Regions from separate parts of the Bacillus sp. CPT56D-587-MTF genome, predicted to be linked through region 2. Evidence: riboswitches for the same ligand, from Rfam matches in the RefSeq annotation. Region 2 holds a riboswitch; each other region holds the start of a gene.

Region 1 (7,221 bases), 2.5 Mb from region 2:
AAAAAGTTATTTTCTGCAATAAGTGGCATTCTTTCAAAGTGTGCTTTTGCTAAAGCAACCCCTGATAAATAATCTGGATAACCTGGATCCGGAACGAGAATCGTATCACCAGGATTTGTAAAACAAATCGGTAATTCTACTAGTCCAGCCTTCCCACCAAACAAAATAGCAACTTCAGTTTTTGGGTTTAATTCGACGCCATATTCACGTTTATAGAATGTAGCCACGGCTTCCTTTAAGCTTTCATGTCCGCGAAATGGCGGATATTTATGATGAATGGTCTTTTCGGCAGCATCTTGTAAAGCTTTTACGATATGCTGCGGTGTTGGTTGATCTGGATTACCTTGACCTAGATTAATAACATCGTGACCAGCTGCAACGACTTTGTTAACTTTTGCAACAAGTGAAGCGAAAAATTGTGTTGGCAATGATGTTACTATCTCAGAAGGTTGAAATAATTTCATACTTTCCACCTCTTTTGAAAGTTGTTACAATTCTAGTGACAAATGATATAATCTTTCCAGTATTTTGTAAAGAGAAAAATAAGAATGGGGCTGAAAAAATGAAAGTCGCATGTATTCAAATGGATATTGTTTTTGGAGATGTAGAAAAAAATATTGAGAATGCTAAAAATAAAATAAGTGAAGCTATGAAGGAAAGGCCAGATGTTATCGTCTTACCAGAACTATGGACAACAGGATATGATTTAACGAGACTTTCTGAAATTGCAGATAGGGATGGAGTGGAAACGAAAGAAAAGTTAATAGAATGGGCGAAGCGATATGATGTACATATTGTTGGTGGGTCCATAGCAAAGCAAACAGAGCAAGGCGTTACAAATACGATGTATGTTGTAAATAATGAAGGACAGTTAGTCAACGAATATAGTAAAGTACATTTATTTCAGCTTATGGATGAACATAAATATTTAATAGCTGGTAATGGTACGGGCGAATTTAAGCTAGATGATGTTGAATGCGCTGGAACAATTTGTTATGATATTCGTTTTCCAGAGTGGATGCGTGTTCATACTGCTAAAGGGGCAAAAGTATTATTTGTTGTAGCTGAATGGCCATTAGTTCGTTTAGCACATTGGCGTTTGCTATTGCAAGCAAGAGCAGTTGAAAATCAGTGTTATGTTGTTGCGTGTAATAGAGCAGGGAAGGATCCGAATAATGTGTTTGCAGGTCATTCTTTAATTGTGGATCCTTGGGGTGAAGTTGTAGTAGAGGCGAATGAAGAGGAATCAATTTTATTTGGAGAGCTTGAATTCGAGAAAATTAAAGAAGTACGTAAAGGAATTCCAGTTTTTGCGGATCGCCGTCCAGAATTATACAAATAAAATGTTGACAAGTGATTTTTATTCTTGGTATAGTCTTCAACATAAAGTTAAAAATTCAAAAAATTATACAACTCTTATCAAGAGCAGGTGGAGGGATTTGGCCCGATGAAGCCCAGCAACCGACCGTAATACCATTGTGAAATGGGGCGTTTATTACGCCAAAAGGCACGGTGCTAATTCCAGCAGAAAGTAAAACTTTCTGGCAGATAAGAGGAGAGAAGATAAACTTCAAACCTCTTTCTTAGTGGAAAGAGGTTTTTCTATGTTAGAAAAACCTCTGAATTTAAAAAGGGGGAGAAGAAGATGGGATATTATTCATTAACAGAAATAACAGCTGTACAATATGCGAAAGATTATGGCTATTTTGAAGAGAAGGCAAATGTCATTTGTCATGAAATTGGAGATGGAAACTTAAATTACGTGTTCAAATTAGATGATGGAGAGAAATCCATTATAATAAAACAAGCACTGCCTTATGCGAAAGTAGTTGGTGAAAGCTGGCCATTGTCTATAAAAAGAGCAACGATTGAAAGCAAGGCATTACAAATTTTTGCGCAGTATGTACCGGATTATGTTCCAGTAGTGTACAGTCATGACGAAGAGTTAGCGATAACGGTAATAGAAGACTTATCAAGACTAACAATTACAAGAAAAGGATTAATAGACGGAGAAGAATATCCGCTTTTATCCCAGCATATTGGTCGTTTTCTAGCACATGTTTTATTTTACACTTCAGATTTTGGTTTACAGTCAGAAGAGAAGAGGATACTAGAAGGTACCTTTGTAAATCCGGACCTATGTAAAATTACAGAGGATTTAGTGTTTACAGATCCGTTTGGGCATTATGATACAAATGATTATGAGCCAGATTTACAGCTCGTGGTTGATGAACTTTGGAGTGATAAAACTTTAAAACTAAAAGTAGCACAATATAAATATAAGTTCTTAACAAGAAAAGAAACTCTTATTCATGGTGATTTACATACTGGTAGTATTTTTTCGTCACCTTCTGAAACGAAAGTGATTGATCCAGAATTTGCGACATATGGCCCATTTGGGTTTGACATAGGTCAATTTATTGCAAATCTATTATTAAATGCGTTATCTAGAGAAGAAGAAAAGAGAAGTGTACTATTTTTCCATATAGAAAAGACGTGGAGTTATTTTGTAGAGACTTTTACAAAGTTATGGATTGGAGAAGGTGTAGAAGCATATACGAAAGAAAAACAATGGTTACCAATTATTTTGCAAAATATCTTTACTGATGCTGTTGGATTTGCCGGATGTGAACTAATTCGTAGAACAATTGGTTTAGCTCATGTAGCAGATTTAGATGAAATAGAAAATAAAGAAACAAGAATTCAAGCTAAGAAACAAGCGCTATCCTTAGGAAAAGAACTAATAAAATATGAATCTAAAAGTGCTGATATTCAACTGTTTCGAACATTATTTCAACAGACAGTTTCAAGGGGTGTAAAAGCATGAGTACAATCGTTACGGTTCCGAGATCTGTAAGTTGGAAAGGGGATGCAATTGCGGTATTAAATCAAACGAAATTGCCACATAGCACAGAATACAAAACATTAACGACTATTGAAGAGGTTTGGAAAAGTATCATAATGTTAGAAGTACGCGGAGCGCCTGCAATTGGAATTGTAGCTGCATTTGGCTTGGCGCTTGCAGCGAAAAAATATAATACTTTACATATCGAAGAATTTCAAAAGAAGTTTAATAGAGACTGTAACTATTTAGGGACATCACGCCCAACGGCAGTAAATTTATTTTGGGCAATTGATCGTATGAGAGAATCTATTCGAGAGATTACTACAATAAAAGAAGCGCAAAAAATATTAGAAGAAGAAGCGCTTCGCATTCAACAGGAAGATGAAGAGGTGTGTCGAAATATTGGGGAATATGCGTTAACATGTTTTAAAGATGGCGATAATATTTTAACAATCTGTAACGCTGGAAGTATCGCAACTGCCAGATATGGAACTGCATTAGCTCCCTTTTATATTGGAAAAGAGAAAGGTGTGCGTTTACATGCATATGCGTGTGAAACGAGACCAGTTTTACAAGGTGGTCGCTTAACGACGTGGGAATTGAAGCAAGCAAATATTGATGTGACCCTTATAACAGATAATACTGCAGCTCATGCTATTCAAACGAAAGAAATAAACGCAATTATTGTGGGGGCGGATCGAATTGTCGCAAATGGAGATACAGCCAATAAAATAGGGACAATGAATTTAGCTATTTTAGCAAAGTACTTTAATATCCCATTTTACGTTGCTGCGCCACTGTCAACATTTGATGTTACGAAAGAAACTGGAGCCGAAATTATTATTGAAGAAAGAGATGAAACAGAAGTTACGAAAATCTTTGGAAAACAAGTAGCACCAATTGGAACGGATGTTTATAATCCAGCATTTGACATAACACCGAATGAATTAATTACAGGAATTATTACTGAGAAAGGTATTATACGCGGGGACTATAAACGAGAAATTGCATCATTATTTGAAAAACAAGCTAATACATAATAGCTTGTTTTTTTATGCCTAAATGCAGTGTTTTCTCTTACTTATATAATGAAAGGAGGGGAAGAGGGTGGAAGAGTGGATCAAGATGATAGGTAATGTAGGGTTTCCGATTGTTGTAACATTATATTTACTCCACCGTATTGAAAGTAAATTAGAGGGGGTAATTGTTGCAATTGAGAAGCTCCCGCGGCAATTAATAAAGTACGAAGATCCTCGGGATAAAAAATAAAGTTTGCTCTTCTTGAGCAAACTTTATTTTTATTGAGCGGTATAACCACCATCGATAACGACAGCTTGACCAGTTATACCTTTAGCTTTTTCACTCGCTAAAAACATCGCATAATCTGCAATTTCTTGTACTTGTAATAAGCGCTTTTGTGGAACGAGTGGATAAATAACATCTTCTAAAACATTTTCAAGTGGTACATTTCGTGTAGTAGCTAAGTCTTGTAGTTGATTACGTACAAGGGGGGTATCAACATAACCAGGGCAAAGGGCATTAACAGTAATACCATGCGTAGCACCTTCTAAAGCGGCAACTTTTGTTAATCCAATTACGCCATGTTTTGCACTATTGTAGGCAGCTTTTCCAGCAAACCCGACAAGGCCGTTAATGGAAGCGACATTAATAATACGACCATATTTTTGTTGTTTCATAATCGGAAAGGCATGCTTAATTGCAATAAACGGAGCAATTTGCATAATTTGAATTAGTAGCTCGAACTTTTCAGTTGGAAAGTCTTCAATGGGTGAAACGTGTTGCATTCCTGCGTTGTTAATTAATATATGTAATGAACCGAAATGATCAACTGTTTGAGAAATTGCTGCTGTAATTTCCTCTTCAGATGTAACGTCACATTTTAAACCGATAGCTTGAAAACCTTCATTTTGTAATTGTTCAGCAGCTTCTTTTGCACGTTCTTCAAGCCGATCGGTAATCACAACTTTTGCACCTTCTTTTGCAAAAGCCTTTCCCATTTCATAACCAATGCCACTTGCAGCACCTGTTAAAAAGACAACTCGATTTGTAACCATGATGAAAAACATCCCTTCATAATAAAGTTTTCATAGTGCTCTATTTAGAGAAGCTATAATGAAATTCCTGCAAACATTTGGAAAAAATATCGTTAGCTATCTTGTTTTGCAAAATAGTCTTTGCTATACTATTTTGTAAAGCAAGATACTTACGCTTATCTATCTTGTAAAGCAAGATAGTAGGAGGATTTGAATTATGTCGACAAGTCAAATGCTGAAAGGGATTTTAGAAGGATGCTTACTTGCTATTATTTCTGAAGGCGAAATATACGGTTATGAAATGAGTGAAAAGCTAGCGAAGTATGGTTTTACAATGGCGAGTGAGGGAAGTATTTATCCGTTATTAATACGAATGCAAAAAGAAGGACTAATAACAAGCGTAATGAAGGAATCTCCATCTGGTCCAAAGAGAAAATATTATACATTAACAGAAAAAGGCGAGGAAGCACTTGATGAATTTATGGATCGCTGGGAAACGATGCAAAGTAGTGTAGAACGTCTACTTGAAGGGAAGGGAAGGAGAAAATAATGCTATCAAGTGAAGCGCGAAAGTTTTTGTTAGATATGAGATTATTTTTGACGGCAAAGAGTGTGAAAGAAAGCGATATTGAAAATTTTATAGAAGATGCGGAACTCCATTTAATTGAGGGTGAGAGTGATGGGAAAAGTGTAGAAGATATTTTCGGAAGCTCACCGAAAGAATATGCAAATGAACTTGTCAAAGTAATGGAAAGAGATAGACAGGAAACGTGGAAGCAAATTGGTTTTACAGTAATGAATATCGTATCGTTTTGGATTATTGCTTCTATCTTAATAGTGAATCATGGAATGTTACAGATTTCACTTATTCAGTGTATCGGTTATAGTTTTTCATTGATTTTAGTTGTTATAGGTCCTAATTTTCTACTTCGCAAAATGGCCTTCGTAACAAGTTTTACAAAAACATGGTTTTCTATGTGGTCTTTAGTTATGATCGCTCCAATGTTTTTATTAGGAGCTGTTACGATATTAGACGTGATATATCCGACAAAAATGCTCACATTCACCGAAGTGCAAAGTTATATAGTGGCTGGTGGGATTTTTATCATCACAGTAGCTATAAATATATATTTTGAAGGATGGTTTAAAAACTTATATTTAATCATTCCACTTTCAATTATGTTAGTGTTTAAAACATTTACAACGGAAGACCTTGTTCCAATGTTATTTCAAATTATATGTTTATACGGAAGTTTGTTTATTTTAATTTTCCTTGAAATTATGATGAAGACGAATAGAAGAGAGACGGTTTAATAAGGGAGGGATTATCATGATGATTTCTAAAGAAGGAGAAAAGTTTTTAATTGATACGAAAGTGTATTTAATAACGAAAGGAATTAAAGAAGAAGATGTTGACGCTTTTTTAGAAGATGCAGAACTTCATTTAATTGAAGGTGAGAAAGAAGGAAAAACGGTAAGTGATATATTTGGTGATTCGCCAAAAGAGTATGCTAATCAACTTGCAAAAGAGATGGGTATAGATAGAAAAGGTAATTATAAATTATTGCTTTACTTTATTGTAAATTTATTGGCTTTTACGATGATGAAGAGCGTATTCTTTAGTGAAACCGACCATCGTTTGTCTTATTCTTTAATTGAGTTAATTGGCTATCCGATTATGATTTTTGCAGGAATTATTGTATTAATATGGGGGATGAGAACAGCATCATTTAAGCGTAAAAGAATTGAATTTTTAATTATATATATAAGTGGTGCGGTATGGTTCTTATCAATTTTTAGTATTGCATTATTAAATAAGTTTTATGGTACAACATTTATTAAGTTTACTAGTACAGACAGTTTCATCCTTGTTGGTGGAGTAGTTCTTTTAGCGGCTGTTATAAATATTAAATTTGGTGGTTGGTTTACTTTGTCATATTTACTAGTTCCAATTGCATTAGAATATGCATTTGGAATGATAGATGTATCAAGCGTTATCGGAATGTATGTACAACAAATAATTCTTTTCATTGCTATTTATATGCTTTTACAAATTCAGATAAAATTAGAAAAAAGAGAAGTATACAAATAAACAAGTAGGAGAGTTATGTATATGAGGAGGGGATTTCTCAGATCAACCATACTGTTTTTATCAAAAGAAATACATGATGCCTATTTTAATATTTTATTAGGTGATAAGTTTATATCTATCTTTTTAGTTTAATAGGAAAAAGGCTGCTCTGGATATACCAAAAATTATTTCCAAAGAAATATTATATAGGGATTTTTAGAGGGATTACATTTACATTTAGTTGTCTATTT
Region 2 (8,569 bases):
CAAAAATAAATAAAGCAATTGAAAAACAATATGGAAGTTTGAAACCTTATCAATGTCCTAAAATTATTAGTTTAAAAAAAGTGTATAGCGGTACATATTTATTTCAAGCAAGTATTGAAGTGACAAAGTATGAACGTGTTGCTGGGAAAATTGCTCCACCATTTGAGAAGGTAACGATTACATTTAATAACGAAGAAGGCGAATGGGAAGTGACAAAGATTTCAGTAAAGCGCTTACCAAATGATACGAAACTAAACTGTAAAAAAACAATATAAAAAATTGTTTGACAAATAAAATGGTCCTTTGGTATTGTTAATAGCAACAATTAGATGTTTGAAAATTAAATAGACTTACCTCATCTACTCTCAAAGGTAGAGGCCGCGATAGGAAAGAGTAAGCTATGGGAGATTTAATGGAATCTGTGATCATAGGTTGAAAGGGACTATTGCCGAAATATAAGAATAACCATCTTATTCATATATTGGGACTGCATTGAATAAATGTAGTACTGTCATAAGATTTATTTTATGGAGAGCTATTTGGAGATGTTGATGCGGTTTCTTATTTTGAGGAGATAACAACTCGTTTATTTTTTCAATATATATTTTTCCTAATAAGAAACGCGTGTGAACATTGTTCCGCGCGTTTTTTGTCTATCTAAAAGCGTGCTGCAATGAATAGAAGATTGGGGTTATGAGTTTTAGAGGAAATAAGGGAGGAATTTAAATGTATTTACACGGCACAAGCCGAATTAATGGGCAAGGACACTTAGAAATTGGAGGGTGCGATACGACGCAGCTAGCAAAGCAATACGGAACACCACTTTATGTATACGATGAAGAGTCTATTCGAGGAAAATGCCGAGCATTTCATCGTGCTTTTAAAGAAAGTGGTTTCTCTTATCAAGTAGCATATGCAAGCAAGGCGTTCTTGTGCATGGAGATGTGCCGAGTAGCTCGTGAAGAGAGTATGTCATTAGACGTTGTTTCTGGGGGAGAATTATATACTGCGCTCCAAGCAGGATTTCCGGCATCACGTATTCATTTTCATGGAAATAATAAAACAGAAGAAGAAATAGTGATGGCTCTTCAGGCGAATATCGGTTGTTTTGTCGTAGATAATTTCTTTGAATTAGAAGTTTTACACGATTTAGCGATGCAACATGGGAAATTTGTGAACATATTAATTCGTGTAACGCCTGGAGTAGAGGCGCACACACATGAATATATTACAACAGGTCAAGATGATTCGAAATTTGGATTTGGTGTTTCAAACGGTCAAGCGATGCAGGCAATTGGATTTGCTTTACAAAAATCAAATTATAATGTGCTAGGGATCCATTCACATATTGGGTCGCAAATATTTGAAACAGCTGGTTTTGTTCGAGCAATTGAAGTTCTTCGCCAATTTTTAGAAGAAGTGAGAGAGCAAACAAACTATGTAGTAAAAGTGTTAAATGTAGGCGGGGGATTTGGAATACGTTACACAGAGTCAGATACACCATTAACTCTTGAGACATATGTGCGAGCTGTAACAAGTGCAGTGAGAGAACAATTTACTGTATGTGAATATCCATTTCCAGAAATATGGATTGAGCCAGGCCGTAGCATTGTAGGTGATGCTGGGACAACAATTTATACAGTTGGATCTGTGAAAGATATTCCTGGTATTCGGAAATATGTATCAGTCGATGGTGGAATGACAGATAATTTAAGACCTGCTTTATATAATGCGCGTTATGAAGCGATGTTAGCGAATCGAGCGAATGATGAGAATGAGGAACTCGTTTCGATTGCCGGGAAATGCTGTGAGAGTGGAGACATGTTGATTTGGGATATTCATTTACCGAAAGTCGCTGCTTCTGATTTACTAGCAGTTTCCTGTACAGGAGCATACGGGTACTCGATGGCGAATAATTACAATCGGATTCGAAGACCAGCCGTTGTCTTTGCAAAAGGCGGAACATCGCAAGTAGTTGTGGAACGCGAAACATATGAAAATATTATTGGGAACGATCGCATACGTATTAAAGAGCTTGTCTAAATAAGAAAAGGAGTTGTTCGAATGGGCAATTCCTTTTTTATAAAATAAAATAATTAAAATATATCGGAAAACTAGGATTGAAAAAAATCAGAATTGTGATAAAATACAAATACAAAGCTTATCAAGAGAAGCGGAGGGAACTGGCCCGAAGAAGCTCGGCAACCTGCTTATAGAAAGCAAGGTGCTAAATCCAGCAAAATGGGATCCATTTTGAAAGATAAGGTAAAATATATTACCGAACAGTCTTTTCGAAATGGGAAAGATTTTTTTTATGAATAAAAAGGGGGGCTGTTCGCGTGAGTGTACGGGAACATTTTGATGAAGTATCCGAGAAGATTGAAGCGATGCTTGCTGATATGAAATATGGTTCAATTACAATTGTTGTGCAAGATGGGAAAGTAATTCAGTTAGAGAAAAGTGAAAAAGTACGTTTAAAGTGAAAAGCGCTGACTAGAAAAACTAGAGGCGGTTTTAACCTATTTTCATTAGGTTAAAACCGTCTTTTTGCTTTTACAGGGGGGAAAAACATGTTGACGTATGAAACGTGGGAAGAAAATGTTGTTTCGTTTTCGGAAGAAGATGAAACAAAAGGTGCGTTATCAGTATTAAATTGGGCTTATAAAGAATATAAAGATGAGGTTGTCTACGCATGTAGCTTTGGGGTGGAAGGTATGGTATTGCTGCACATTATAAACCAAGTAAATCCATCTGCTAAAGTTGTATTTTTGGATACAAATGTTCATTTTCAAGAAACGTATGAATTAATTCAAAAAGTGCGGGAACGATTTCCTTCATTGAATATTATAGAAAAACAGCCAGAACTTACACTTGATGAACAGGCGAAGTTGCATGGTGAAAAACTGTGGGAGAGCAATCCGAATCTTTGTTGTAAGATTAGAAAAATTTTACCTTTAGAAAAATCATTAGTCGTGGAAAAAGCATGGATATCGGGCTTAAGAAGGGAACAATCAGAAACACGTAAGCATACAAAGTTTATAAATCAAGATCATCGTTTTCAATCTATTAAAGTTTGTCCACTCATTCATTGGACGTGGAAAGAAGTTTGGCGATATGTATACAAACATAGCTTGCCGTATAACCCGTTGCATGATGTTGGCTATCCAAGTATTGGGTGTGAGAAATGTACGTTGCCTGTAGGAGAGGGTGGCGATTCGAGAGATGGTAGATGGGCTGGGAAAGTGAAAACTGAATGTGGTCTTCATTACCAATAAGATGAATTTGAAAATAAAGCTAAGAGAGGGTATAGAAAATGAGTACAAGAAACGAATTAATAAATCGAATAGACGAGACATACGACGTATCACAAATTAAAAAAGAAATTGGGCTAGATAACATTGCGTTAAGTGATTTAGAACTATTAGCGACAGGAGGATATAGCCCGCTTACTGGTTTTTTAGGAAAGAAAGATTATGATTCGGTTGTAGAAACGCTTCGTTTAGCTAATGGGAGCGTTTGGAGTATACCAATTACATTACCAGTAACAGAAGAAGTAGCAGAGACGCTAAAAGTTGGAGAGGAAGTAAAACTTGTTAACGGTGGAAATGTATATGGTGTTATTCAAATAGAAGATATTTTTGTGCCTGATAAGGAAAAAGAAGCGTTACTAGTGTATAAAACGACGGATGAGGCTCATCCTGGAGTGAAAAAATTATACGAAAGACCGAACGTTTACATCGGAGGAGCTATTGTTCTTACGAAACGTTTTGAAAATAATCTGTTTCCTTCTTATCATTTAGATCCAATTGAAACGAGAGAAGCATTTAAAAAACGTGGGTGGAAAACAGTGGTCGGATTTCAAACGAGAAACCCGGTACATCGTGCCCATGAGTATATTCAAAAATCTGCTCTTGAAATTGTAGATGGTCTCTTTTTAAATCCGCTCGTTGGAGAAACGAAATCGGATGATATTCCTGCTGATGTAAGAATGGAAAGCTATGAAGTACTTCTTCAAAACTATTATCCGAAAAATCGTGTCTTTTTAAGTGTATTTCCTGCTGCCATGCGTTACGCAGGACCAAGGGAAGCGATATTTCATGCGTTAGTAAGAAAGAATTTTGGATGTACCCACTTTATAGTAGGGCGTGATCACGCTGGAGTAGGAGATTATTACGGAACGTATGAAGCGCAAGAAATCTTCACAAATTTTACGATAGAAGAGTTAGGAATTACACCACTATTCTTTGAGCATAGTTTTTACTGCACGAAATGTGAAGCGATGGCTTCAACGAAAACATGTCCGCACGGAAAAGAAGATCATGTTATTTTATCGGGTACAAAAGTAAGAGAATTATTAAGAAACGGTGAGATTCCGCCAAGTACATTTAGTCGTAAAGAAGTAGTGGAAGTACTAATTAAAGGCTTGAAAAAAGAAGTAGTAACAGAATAGGGAGAGAACGAGATGGATACGAATATTACTTGGCATACAGCTTCGGTTTCAAAAGATGAGAGAAGAGTGAAGAATGGACATCATAGTTTTGTAATTTGGTTTACTGGTTTATCAGCTTCGGGTAAATCTACAGTAGCGAATGCGGTCGCTCGTAAACTGTTTGAAAAGAATATTGGAAATTATGTGCTGGATGGGGATAACATTCGCCACGGTTTAAATAAAGACTTAGGATTTTCTGAAAGTGATCGCATGGAAAATATAAGACGTATTGGCGAAGTGGCAAAGTTATTTGTAGACCAAGGAGCAGTTGTCCTTACAGCATTTATTTCACCATTTCGAGTAGACCGCAAACAAGTAAGAGATTTATTAGCGGCAGATGAATTTATTGAAATTTTTGTGAAGTGTCCGATTGAAGAGTGTGAGAAACGTGATCCGAAAGGACTTTATAAAAAGGCAAGAAAAGGTGATATTAAGGATTTCACAGGTATTGATTCGCCTTATGAAGAGCCAGAGCAAGCGGAATTAATTGTAGAAACGCACAAATATTCTATTGAAGAATGTGCAGAACAAATCGTGAAGTACTTACAAGAGCGTAGTTTTATATAGGGGGATAAACAATGAGTTATGAAAAAGTATGGGCTAACAATGAAAAATTAAATCAGACCGAGAAAAATAAATTAGAAAAAGATGGCTTAGAAATTTTTAATGATATTCCTTACTATGCGGAAAATGGTTTCGAATCTATTCCGAAAGAAGAGTGGGATGCCTTTAAATGGGCAGGCTTGTATTTACAAAGACCGAAAGAAGCTGGTTATTTTATGATGCGGGTAAATATTCCGTCAGGGATTATTACAAATGCACAGGCAGAAGTACTTGCTTCTATCGCTGAAGATTATGGACGTAATGTAATAGATATTACGACGAGACAGGCGATTCAGTTTCACTGGTTAGAAATTCAGCAAATTCCAGATATTTTTAAAAGATTAGCAAGAGTTGGGTTATCTTCAGCGGGGGCTTGTGGTGATATAACGCGGAATATTACAGGTAATCCGCTTGCTGGCATTGATGCAAATGAACTATTCGATACAACGCATATTGTAAAAGAAGTATATGATTACTTCCAACATAATGAAGAGTTTTCTAACTTGCCACGTAAATTTAAAATGTCTATTAGTTCCAATATTTATAATTCAGCAAACGCAGAAATTAACTGTGTTGCATTTACGCCTGCAACGAAAGAAATAGATGGTGAGAAAAAAGTTGGTTTTCATATAAAAGTAGGTGGAGGATTATCAGCTCGACCGTATTTAGCTGATGAATTAGATGTATTTGTTTTACCAGAAGAAGTGAAGGCGGTGGCGATTGCGATTGCTACTATATTCCGTGATTTTGGATATCGTGAAAAACGTCATTTAGCTCGGTTGAAATTTCTTGTTGCGGACTGGGGAGCAGAGAAATTTAAAGAGAAACTAATAGAGTATACAGGGCCTTTACAAAGTAAAGGGGAAAGTGCACTCAAAGGATGGAATGCAGGCTATTTTTATGGTGTTCAAGACCAAAAACAAAAGGGATTAAAATATGTAGGTTTTAATGTACCGGTAGGTCGTTTACATGCAGAAGAAATGTTTGAGATTGCAAGAATCGCAAAGCAATATGGAAATGGACAAATTCGTACATGTAACTCGCAAAACTTCATTATTCCGAACGTTCCTCCGGAAAATGTAAAAGGATTACTTAGTGAACCGCTGTTTGAAGCGATATCTGCTAGCCCGAAATCATTTATTGGTCATGCGGTTTCATGTACCGGTATTGAATATTGTAATCTTGCACTAGTAGAAACGAAAGAAAGATTACGAAAAATTGCAGAATACTTAGATACACAAATTGCACTCGATGTTCCAGTTCGAATTCATATGGTAGGCTGCCCGAATTCATGTGGTCAACGTCAAATTGCTGACATTGGGCTACAAGGGGTGAAAATGAAAACGAAGGAAAAAGGTATTGTTGAAGCGTTTGAAATATACGTAGGTGGAACATTGTTAGATGGCGGTGCCTACAATCAAAAGTTAAAAGGAAAAATAGATGGCGAGGATCTACCTGATGTACTCGCATCATTTATAAGTTATTTCAAAGAGAATAAATTACCAGCCGAAACATTTTATGATTTTGTAGGTCGTGTTGGTGTAGATACATTACAAATAGCGTTAAATAACGTGCTAGAAGAAGTAATAGCGTCTTAGGAGGGACGATATGGATTTATATCGATTTGAAGCTGTGTTAGTAAATAGTATTGTTCCGATTGTTGTTGTTGCTCAAAGTGAAGAACAGGCATTTAAGCTTGCGGAGATTGAGCTTGAAAAGCATTTTTTACCGTTGCCAGAGGTAAAAGAGATTTCTTTGTTTGAAAAAAAGAAGATTCGAAAAGGTGGGGCATTTGTTATCCATGAGTAGAGATCAGTAATACGAAAAAATAAAAACTTCCATTCTTATATACGAATGGAAGTTTCATTTTAATAGAAGAAATGAGGAGAGATGATGGGGAAGGTTTATATTGTTGGAGCGGGTCCTGGCGATCCAGATTTAATTACTGTTAAAGGGTTGAAATGTATTGAGAAGGCAGATGTTATTTTATACGACCGACTTGTGAATAAAGAGCTGCTTTCATACGCAAAGCCTGACGCGGATTTAATTTATTGTGGAAAACTCCCGAATTATCACACGATGAAGCAAGAGACAATTAACACGTTTCTTATTAAGTATGCGAAAAAAGGAAAAGTTGTAACGAGGCTTAAGGGTGGCGATCCATTTGTGTTTGGTAGAGGGGGAGAAGAAGCTGAAGCATTAGCAAAGCAAGGTGTACCATTTGAAATCATTCCTGGTATTTCAGCTGGAATAGCTGCTCCTGCTTATGCGGGCATTCCAGTGACGCACCGTGATGCAAGTGCAAGTTTTGCTATTGTGACTGGGCATAGGAAAGAAGGTGCTGAAGAAGAAGTGAAATGGGAAAGTTTAGCGAAAGGTGTAGAGACTTTAGCGGTATATATGGGGGTTAGTAATTTGCCCTACATATGTGAGCAACTTATGAAGCATGGAAAAGATAAAAGTACGCCAGCTGCTATTATTGAGCAGGGGACGACGTCTATGCAACGCACAGTTGTTGGAACGTTAGGGACAATTGTAGATGTTGCGAAAAAAGAGCAAATTCAAAATCCGAGTATGATTGTAATTGGAGAGGTTGTCCGTTTTAGAGAAAAAATTCATTGGTTTGAGAAGCAGACAGAAAATGCTTATCAAGTAAGTGGAGTGTTGTAAAATGAAAGCCGTCTTATATATATGTCATGGAAGTCGTTTGAAGACAGCGAAAGAAGAGGCGATTCAATTTATTACATCGTGCATGAGCCGTATAGAAGCGACTATTCAAGAAGTTTGTTTTTTAGAGTTAGCGAATCCTTCTATTGAAGATGGTTTTCGTACATGTGTGAAGCGTGGGGCCACTGAGATTATTGCTATCCCTGTTTTTTTATTAGCGGCAGGTCATGTAAAAAAAGATATCCCTTTTGAATTGGAAAAGTTAACTAATCAATTTTCGGATGTTAAAGTTACCTATGGTAATCCGTTTGGTGTATCAGAAACACTTGTTAAATCGGTGTATAGCGGAAGTGGCATCGAACAGGAAGATAAAAATGAAGTGACGTTACTTCTTGTTGCAAGAGGGAGCAGTGATCCTGAAGTATTAAGAGATATAAACTGGATTGCTTCTTTATTTCAAACAAAAGAGAAGGTTAAAAAAGTAGAAGTTTGTTATTTAGCGGCTGCAGAGCCAAAATTTGAGGAGAAGTTAAAGGAAGTTGTAGAACGAAAAGAAAAGAACATCGTTGTACTGCCTTACTTGTTATTTACAGGTTTACTTATGAAACATATTGAGAAAGAAGTGCGCCAATATGAAGTGGAAGAGATAAAAATTAGTCCATATTTAGGGAAGAATGAAGCGTTTCAAGATATGTTAATTCAGAAAACGACGGAGTTATTGAAAGGAGATCAGTATGTATCCACTTACAGTGCGAGTTAATGAGAAACGCGTTGTTGTTATTGGCGGGGGAAAAGTTGCAGGATTTAAAA
Region 3 (8,569 bases), 1.1 Mb from region 2:
CGATTGTTAGTCTCTTTTTTTGCCCATAGCTTAGTGCTTGAATTGGCCAATTACGAAATGGATATAAGCCACAAATTTTTAAAATCCCTTCTACTTTATTCTTAATTTCTTCCTTAGAAAAATTATGTAATGTTAATGTAAATGAAACTTCTTCAAAAACAGTAGGCTGTGTAATCATATGATTTGGATTTTGCATCACGTAAGATATGATTTCCCCACGTTTACGAATAGACCAAGAACTAATATCTTCACCTTTTAACGCAATTTTCCCATTTTTCATTTTGTTTATACCTATAAGACTATGAGCTAATGTGGATTTCCCTGCTCCATTATGTCCTAACAGTGCCACAATTTCTCCTTCATATATTAAAAGGTTTACATTTTCTAATACTTTTTGTTTATTAGGGTATGAAAATGATAAATTCTCCACTTTAAGTAATTCCTTGTTTTTAGCATTCCTTTCTAATATGACTTGTTTCTCCATCCACTCTTTTATAACGTTGCTTACCTTTTCTTTTTGAAGGTTTTCCATTGGATATATTACGTCATTATTACAATCAAAGTGTAATCTCTTTAATGCTTCGATGTAAATAGGCTCTCTTAAGCCAATACGTGGTAATATATTTGACGCTAAGATTTCTTTTGGTGTTCCCATCGCAATGACTTTACCTTCATCAATTAATATAACTTTGTCTAAATCCAGTTTTAAAATTTCTTCTATCCTATGTTCGATAATAACAATCGTTTTATTATACTGCTCATGTATATCTTTCATAAGTTCTATCGTATGTATGGCGCTTAGTGGATCTAAGTTCGCTAATGGTTCATCGAACAATAATATATCCGCATTTGTTGTTAATAAACCAGCAAGAGAAACTGTTTGCTTTTGACCTCCTGATAATTCATGTGGACTTTGTTTATGAAACGTATGCATCTTCACCTTTCTTAATGAGTCCGAAACAATCTTTTTCATGTTATCTTGCTTTACACATTCATTTTCTAAATAAAAAGCTACATCTTCTTCTACTGTCAGACCAATAAATTGAGCATCTTGATCTTGTAAAATTGTTCCTACCTGTTTACTTTGTTCAAAAATACTTCCTTCCCTTGGGTCTTTACCGGCAATTAAAACGTTACCTGTGCTATTCCCTTCGTAAGAAAATGGGATTAGCCCATTTATACAATGAGCTAATGTCGACTTTCCTGAACCACTTCGTCCAGCAATTAGCACTTTTTCCCCAGGGTATATATGAAAGGTAATATCACTTAAAGTAGGCTGCGCAGCATGCCCATATTGAAAGGTGAATTGTTCAAACGAAATAATTGGTTGCATGTTAACATCCCTACTTTTCAATTTTTAAATGTGTATGTTTCTTATTGGATTTCGCCAAACCAATTGTAAGTGGCAATCCAAGTACTAAGAAAACGATGACATCGGAAATTGTTGCTCCTAATACTTGTATAACAATTTTGTCAAATGGTTCTCCCATCACAATAATATCGAATGCCCCAGCAAATATAATAGCAATGACAATACCAACTAGCCCAGTAATTGCTAAATAAGAAATATCCCCCTTGTTAAACGACCCGTTTTTCACACTAAAACCAACTCTTTTTTGAATAAGCCCCATTGAAAAACCAATAATTCCTGAACTAATAACCCATCCCCACCAAATACCCCATCCAGCAATCGTATCTGTTACGGTATGACCGATAAGTCCGATTAACAGTCCTGCCACTGGACCAAATAATGCTCCAAAAACAGTTAATATAGCTAATGCTGGTTTAATAAATGTATTCGGTGCAATAGAAAATCCCCAAAGTCCTAATATCCCGTATAATGCTGCTCCAATACCGATTGCTACTACTAACTTTGTTGATAATTTATTCATGACAATTCCCCTCTCATATTAGTCAACTTTTATTACTCTATATTTAATTTAAAAATGAATTATGCATCGACACTCCCTTTCTATACAACAAAAAAATGACCTCTTACATAAGAGGTCACTTTCTTTCACTTTCAAGAATCCTCCTATCTTTCAAAAAACACATCGTGTCCTCTGCGGAATTAGCACCTTCCTATAAAATTGCATAGGGGTTGCTGAGGTTTCTTAGGGCCGTTCCCTCCACCTCTCTGGATAAGTATTAATTTGTAATTCGTATTATGGCACTAAAGAATGTAAATTTCAACACTTTTCTTACTATTTTTATTTTTTATTAAATAGCGCATTTAAATCATTGTATTCTTATCGGAATTATGAAATAATGAATTCAAAATCGTTTCGGGGAGGAATGCATTATGAAAGTTATTGGTTTGATTGGAGGATTAAGTTGGGAATCTACATCATTATACTATAAACATATTAATACACTTACACTCTCTCAATACGATCAAAATGCGAAGCTAATTTTATATAGTATGGACTTTGGTGAAGTAACTACTTTATTACAAAACCATCAATATGAAGAAGTGAAAAATGAACTAGTTACAGTTGCAAAGAAAGTTGAAAAATCTGGGGCTGAATGTTTATTAATGTGTTCAAATACTGTACATCTATTTGCCGAGGAGGTAGAACAAGCAATATCTATCCCGCTTCTTCACATTGGTGATGTAAGTGCTAAAGAAATGGTAGAACAGAATATAAAACGTATCGGACTATTAGGAACAAAACAAACGATGGAGCAAGATTTCTATAAATCACGATTAGCGAAATATAACATTGAGACAATTATCCCAAATGACGAGGAAAGAACTTTTATCCACCATGTCATATTAGATGAATTAAGTAGAGGGATCATTTCAGAAACATCTAAAAAAAGGTTATTACAAATTACAAAATCATTAATTCAAAACGGCGCTGAAGGTGTATTATTAGGCTGCACTGAAATACCTTTACTCATCTCCCAAAATGATCTTACTGTTCCCGTTTTTGATACTGCTTTTTTACATGCAAATACTGCTGTACAATTTGCTGGATAAGAATACACAAGCATAAAGGTGAGAACCTCTATGCTTGTATACAGTTACGACTAATTATCCCGCTATTTGCAGGCAGTAAAGCCCCACCAATTAAAGTTTTACTTTATTTAAAAGAGATTCAATAACTGCAATCGCTTCTTTTGAACCACCACATTCTAAAAAGCTATCATTAAGTTTTCTTATACCATATTTATACTTTTCATTTGAAAGTACATCTGTTACGGCCTCTTTTAAAGTGTGTACATTAACATGTTCTTTCAATAATCTATGTGCCGCTTCAAGCTCAGTTAATCTTTGCGCTATCATTGGCTGATCTTTATCATGCGGTATTATTACAAATGGGACATTATAATGAATGGCATCGTGTACACTATTCATACCGCCATGTGTAATAAAAACATCTGCTTCATTTAATATTTCTGATTGAGGTACGTATGGAGCAATTATAAAATTATCTGGTGCTTCCTTAATTTTAGAAATATCATTTCTATCACCAATTGCCATTACAACTATCCCATCAAAATCTGAAAAAGTATCAATACAAGTATTAAAGAATGGTTCGAGTCCTTCAAGCAGTGTTCCCATTGAAATATAAATAACTTTCTTTTCTTTAAGTGATTCCAGTGGAAACTTTATATTTGTTTTACGCTTTGAAATACTCGGTCCAATAAAAATGTTATTTTCCCCGAACGATTCGCTATTAGGTTGGAAATAACGACTTGTGTATACGAGACAAACATCACCCTTATTATTCATAAATTGAAGATTATTCTTTGGTTTTACTCCAAATTTATGTTCCATCTGATTTAGTAATTTTTCAGAGATTTCCTCTGGTTGAAATGGCATATCTGCATTTGGATGAAAAGGTAATGTCTTCAAAAATTCTGGCGGAATTAAAAATATAGGTGAGGACACTACACCTGGAACTTGTAAATATTCCTTTACTAACTCTCCTGCGCCAAATATATCATAAATTACGAAATCAAATTTTATACTTTCATATAATTGTTTCGTAATTTCTAATATATATAAAGAAGTTTGAACATGCACATGAAAGAAAGCATTTAACCCAGATGAGGTTTCAGCATCAATAGAAATCTCTTTTAATAGATCCGGATGAGTATGTACAGTAGCTCCTAAATCTTCAATTCTATCCTTAAAGTTTGCCGTTGTAATATAATGTACATTATCCCCTCGTTCAGTAAAGGCTTTTACTAAATTTAATGTAGGGTTTACATGCCCCTCTGCTGGAAAATTAACTACTAAAATATTTAGCACTTATTCCTCACTCCTTACATTTCACTGTTTTAATTAAGCATACTGTTATTTGTACAAGTAATCTCCCCCTAATAGTCCTAATATGCTTGCTACATTATATTGATAAATAATTTTCAGTCATCAACATAAAAAAAGCATCTACCTATGTAGATGCCTAACCGTGATAAGGAGTGTTCTGTGAGGTTAGAACAAGCTTTTCTGCTTGTCCTATGCTATCAATATATGATTGATTTTATAAAACGTGAATCGTTAATAGAATTATTTTATCCATTTTATATGATCAAATGGATAAAATATCATTTCTACTTTACCTATTATATTTGACTCATCAATAAGTCCAAGTGTATTCCTACTATCTTTACTATGATTACGATTATCACCTAACACAAATAATTTATGCGTAGGAACTTTTATTTCTCTAAAATTTGAAAAACGATTGGATACTTGTGACATATCTAAATGTATATACGACTCATCACGCTTTTTACCGTTAATAAATACCTCATCCTCTTTTAGTTGTATGTTATCCCCCGATAATCCAATAATTCGTTTCACATAGTAAGTAGGCGCGTCTTCTTTTTTTATAATGACAACATCTCCATGATGAAAAGACGATAAACAGACGTTTACCTTATTAACAAGTATATAATCTTTTTCATTCAAAGTAGGTTGCATCGAAATTCCTTCTACCATACAAAATAAAAAGGACTTATTAATAAAAATAACCCCTATTATAATGAATATGTAGCTACATATGTTCCTCCAATATTTTAGAATAAACAGCTTCATATATACCCCATTTCTAATCTATTCCCAGATAAAAACGCCTCTAGTTTACAGGAATGCTAGAGACGTTTCGTACATTTTAATTCTCTTTAGAGGCATCTGTTTTTGGCGCTTCACCAGTTAATCTCTTATTTTTCAAATCAAAATAAGCATCTAAAACTTCTTTTCCAATATCGGAGTTAATGCCCGATTTATCATTTTCAACCCATGGTACTACAACAGAAAATGCTACTTCTGGATCATCATATGGCGCATATCCAGCCAATGTTAAGTTATAACATTCTCTACGATCACCTTTCGCATTTCGCCCAATTTCATTTTCTCCACCATATACAGTTTGTGCGGTCCCTGTTTTACCAGCTGGTTTATATGGTGCTTTTTGGAATGCTCTTACTCCCGTTCCATCTCCCTCTTGAAATACTTTTCTAAATCCTTCTTTTACTTGATTAATATATTCTTGTTTCATATCGATTCTATTTAAAACAACGGGTTCTATTGATTGTACTACTTTACCAACCTCATCTTTTTGAACGGTTTGTTCTCTAATCTCTTGAACAATTTGTGGTTTCATTCGATACCCTCCATTTGCGATAGTCGAAATATATTGTGCAAGCTGAAGTGGTGTATACGTATCATATTGTCCAATAGAATAATCTAATAAGAAACCAGGCTGATTATCTTTTCTTCCAATTTGTCCTGCGGTTTCATTTGGTAAATCAATACCAGTTTGTACGCCTAGTCCAAATTGCCTGAAATAATACCTCATTTTATCAAAATATTCTTGTTTAATATCTAGTGAACTATTTTTCACATAACCCACGCCAGCAATTTTTAATGCTATATTAAACATATAAACGTTTGAAGAAACTTGTAACGCTCTTAGATCGTCTATATCACCAAAATTTTTCCAAGACTTCTTTTCCTTAGTTCCTTTAAATTTCATAGGTGCATCATAAAAATGTGTTCCAGGAGTTATTGCATTTGTTTCAAACCCTGTTAACACTGTCGCACCTTTAACCCTTGATCCAAGCTCATATGAACTTGTCAGCGTGCCTAAAGCATAATCTTCAACTTCCATTTTCCCGTCTTTTTCTACAAGCCTTTTCCCAGCCATTGATAATACTTGGCCATTTTTCGGATTCATCATCACTACGAAAGCACGGTCTAACATTGATTCTGATCCTTTATATTGTTTTAATATTTTTTCTATGCTCTCCTCTACTTTTTTTTGCAATTCCATATCTATTGTTAAAGTTAAATTTTTACCGCTTTTCCCTTCCGAAACCGTTTCCGTTCTAATAGTATTTCCTTGTTTATCAGCAATGCTTCTTACTTCTTTTTTTGTACCATGAAGTACATCTTCGTATTGCTGTTCGATATAACTTTTGCCGACCCTATCATTTCGGCTATAATCACGCACTAAATAATAATCTAATCGTTCACGTGGCAATCCTTCATCAGCATTTGAAACGTTACCAAGGACAGAACGGAATAATCCATCATTTACATAGATTCTCTCCCAATCAACTGATGCGTCTACTCCTGGAAGGTTCGCTAAATTTTCACTAATCACCGCATATTCCTGTTCACTAACGTCCTTTTTAATAATTTGAGGTGCCATTTGAAAACCTGAGGTCATTTTACTTTTAATAGCTAACACTTCTATATCTTTAGCCGTTAGTTCTTGAAGATTTTTATCTGTAACGCGTTTCCTTTTTAAATCTTCTATTTTTTTGTCTAGCTCTTTTCCGGTAATATCCTTATCTCTGAACTTATCTATTTCTGTTTTTGATACTAAGTCTTGAGCAAGTTCTGGATTTAATTGCATCCAAAAGTCTTTCTTATCAGTCTCAGTTAACTTATCTATATCTTCTTGTGGCATTTCAATAATATCTGCAAGTTGTCTTGCTGATTTTAATATTTCTTCTTGTTTTACACCTTTCACCTTTGTATATGTAATCGTACGTAAAGACTTATTATCAACTACTGGATTTCCTTCACGATCAAATATTTTCCCACGTGGTACAGAAAGGCCCACGGTTGCATTTTCTCTCTTTTCTACTTCATTTTTATATGTTTCTCCATCAAAAATTTGCACTTTCCCTAACTGAATAATAATGCCAGAAAATAATAAAAATACACAAAGGAATAAAATATTTAACCGGAGAGGTACTACTCTACCACTTTTCTTCTCTTGCTTTTTCACCTTGTCATAATCTCCTCCTTACAATATTTCAAATAATAATCACATTTCTATATTAAAAGTAATGTACAATTTCTATACATTGCTTTGTACAAATATTAATATAATGTTTAAAACTTAATAGAAATTAAAACAAAGGTAAAGAAAAGGTAAAGTTTACTAAATTAAATATAAAAAATACCCAATAACAAAAAGCTTAGTTTTCACTAATCGCTTTGTTATTGGGTATTAATTGATTTAAGAATTACTACTAGTGCGTATTGCTATACATTTGTCGTCACAATTAGAAAGAGATTGTTTACTTAGTACTTTCGGTAAGTAAATAGTTACTGTTGTCCCGACACCAACCTCGCTCATGATACTAATTGTCCCTTGATGACTTTCAATAATTTTATAACTTAACATTAATCCAATACCAGTCCCTTTTTCTTTCGTACTATAAAAAGGTTCACCTAATCTCTTAATTCTTTCTTCAGGTATTCCTATTCCTTCATCTATTACATGAATGATGACACCATCATCATTTATTTCTTTTATGTGAATTGAAATTTCCCCACCATTTGGCATAGCTTCGATTGAATTTTGCAAAATATTAATAAATACTTGTTTCAATTGATTTTCTGAGCATTCAATAATTATATCTTTGTCATCCGTAAATAGTTCAACTTGAATATTTTTCATAATTGCTTTTGTATTCATTAACGATACGACATTTTTAAAAATTCGATAAATATTTTTCTTTTCTGTATTTATCTCATCTGTTTTAGCGATTGATAGAAATTCTTGCAGGATTGCTTCTATCCTTTCAATTTCAGAAAGCATAAGATCAAAATATCTTTCTTGATCTTCTTTATTAATTTGAAATAACTGTATAAAACCTTTAATTACAGTTAAAGGATTTCTTACTTCATGAGCCACGCCAGCTGCTAATTGACCAATTGCTGCAAGCGTATCTGATTTATTTAGCAATTCTTCTGTTTTTTTTCGCTCTGTAATGTCGCGTACAATAATCATAATTTTATCATGTAATAATGGTAAGCACCTAGCCTCAAAGAAATCAATACTTCCATTAAGTGTGAGTGGATATTCTACAATTACATTCGTTCCTTTTTCCTTCACTTGATTAATGGCTTCCTGAAACTGCTGTGCTACTGACGTTGGTAATACTTCGTAAAACTTTTTTCCCATAAAAGCTTCTGCGGGTACGTAAAACTTTGTAGGAGATCCTGCCTTGTAATCTATAATTGTGCCATCATCTTCTGTTAAGAAACATAAATCTGGTAAAGCTTTAAAAATTAATTCCAGTTCAGATGTTTGTT

The links. A riboswitch is a leader RNA that binds a small molecule or an ion and turns the genes downstream of it on or off. The one in region 2 is predicted to bind S-adenosylmethionine.
Region 1: linked by a shared signal. The riboswitch ahead of mtnK (S-methyl-5-thioribose kinase) and the one ahead of AC3WVZ_RS05955 (YezD family protein) in region 2 are both predicted to bind S-adenosylmethionine.
Region 3: linked by a shared signal. The riboswitch ahead of AC3WVZ_RS11585 (ECF-type riboflavin transporter substrate-binding protein) and the one ahead of AC3WVZ_RS05955 (YezD family protein) in region 2 are both predicted to bind S-adenosylmethionine.

What each region holds. Positions count from the first base shown of each region.
Region 1 is NZ_JBYTEF010000001.1:3,660,386-3,667,606, reverse strand. Features, by position in the region: gene AC3WVZ_RS18770 (pyridoxal phosphate-dependent aminotransferase) at 1-464, opposite strand, end outside; gene AC3WVZ_RS18765 (carbon-nitrogen family hydrolase) at 479-1,342, shown strand; SAM riboswitch class I at 1,414-1,555, shown strand; gene mtnK (S-methyl-5-thioribose kinase) at 1,646-2,827, shown strand; gene mtnA (S-methyl-5-thioribose-1-phosphate isomerase) at 2,824-3,885, shown strand; gene AC3WVZ_RS18750 (YvrJ family protein) at 3,953-4,114, shown strand; gene AC3WVZ_RS18745 (3-hydroxybutyrate dehydrogenase) at 4,144-4,920, opposite strand; gene AC3WVZ_RS18740 (PadR family transcriptional regulator) at 5,117-5,449, shown strand; gene AC3WVZ_RS18735 (DUF1129 domain-containing protein) at 5,449-6,213, shown strand; gene AC3WVZ_RS18730 (DUF1129 domain-containing protein) at 6,233-6,991, shown strand; partial or broken gene AC3WVZ_RS18725 (DNA-binding protein) at 7,013-7,221, shown strand, end outside.
Region 2 is NZ_JBYTEF010000001.1:1,131,049-1,139,617, forward strand. Features, by position in the region: gene AC3WVZ_RS05945 (DUF3888 domain-containing protein) at 1-275, shown strand, start outside; lysine riboswitch at 365-546, shown strand; gene lysA (diaminopimelate decarboxylase) at 727-2,043, shown strand; SAM riboswitch class I at 2,159-2,267, shown strand; gene AC3WVZ_RS05955 (YezD family protein) at 2,340-2,483, shown strand; gene AC3WVZ_RS05960 (phosphoadenylyl-sulfate reductase) at 2,571-3,275, shown strand; gene sat (sulfate adenylyltransferase) at 3,314-4,450, shown strand; gene cysC (adenylyl-sulfate kinase) at 4,463-5,056, shown strand; gene AC3WVZ_RS05975 (nitrite/sulfite reductase) at 5,068-6,690, shown strand; gene AC3WVZ_RS05980 (DUF3906 family protein) at 6,701-6,901, shown strand; gene cobA (uroporphyrinogen-III C-methyltransferase) at 6,986-7,762, shown strand; gene AC3WVZ_RS05990 (sirohydrochlorin chelatase) at 7,764-8,519, shown strand; gene AC3WVZ_RS05995 (NAD(P)-binding protein) at 8,494-8,569, shown strand, end outside.
Region 3 is NZ_JBYTEF010000001.1:2,267,505-2,276,073, reverse strand. Features, by position in the region: gene AC3WVZ_RS11590 (ABC transporter ATP-binding protein) at 1-1,333, opposite strand, end outside; gene AC3WVZ_RS11585 (ECF-type riboflavin transporter substrate-binding protein) at 1,344-1,892, opposite strand; SAM riboswitch class I at 2,033-2,148, opposite strand; gene AC3WVZ_RS11580 (aspartate/glutamate racemase family protein) at 2,303-2,983, shown strand; gene AC3WVZ_RS11575 (macrolide family glycosyltransferase) at 3,074-4,261, opposite strand; gene lepB (signal peptidase I) at 4,520-5,050, opposite strand; gene AC3WVZ_RS11565 (peptidoglycan D,D-transpeptidase FtsI family protein) at 5,127-7,253, opposite strand; gene AC3WVZ_RS11560 (ATP-binding protein) at 7,488-8,569, opposite strand, start outside.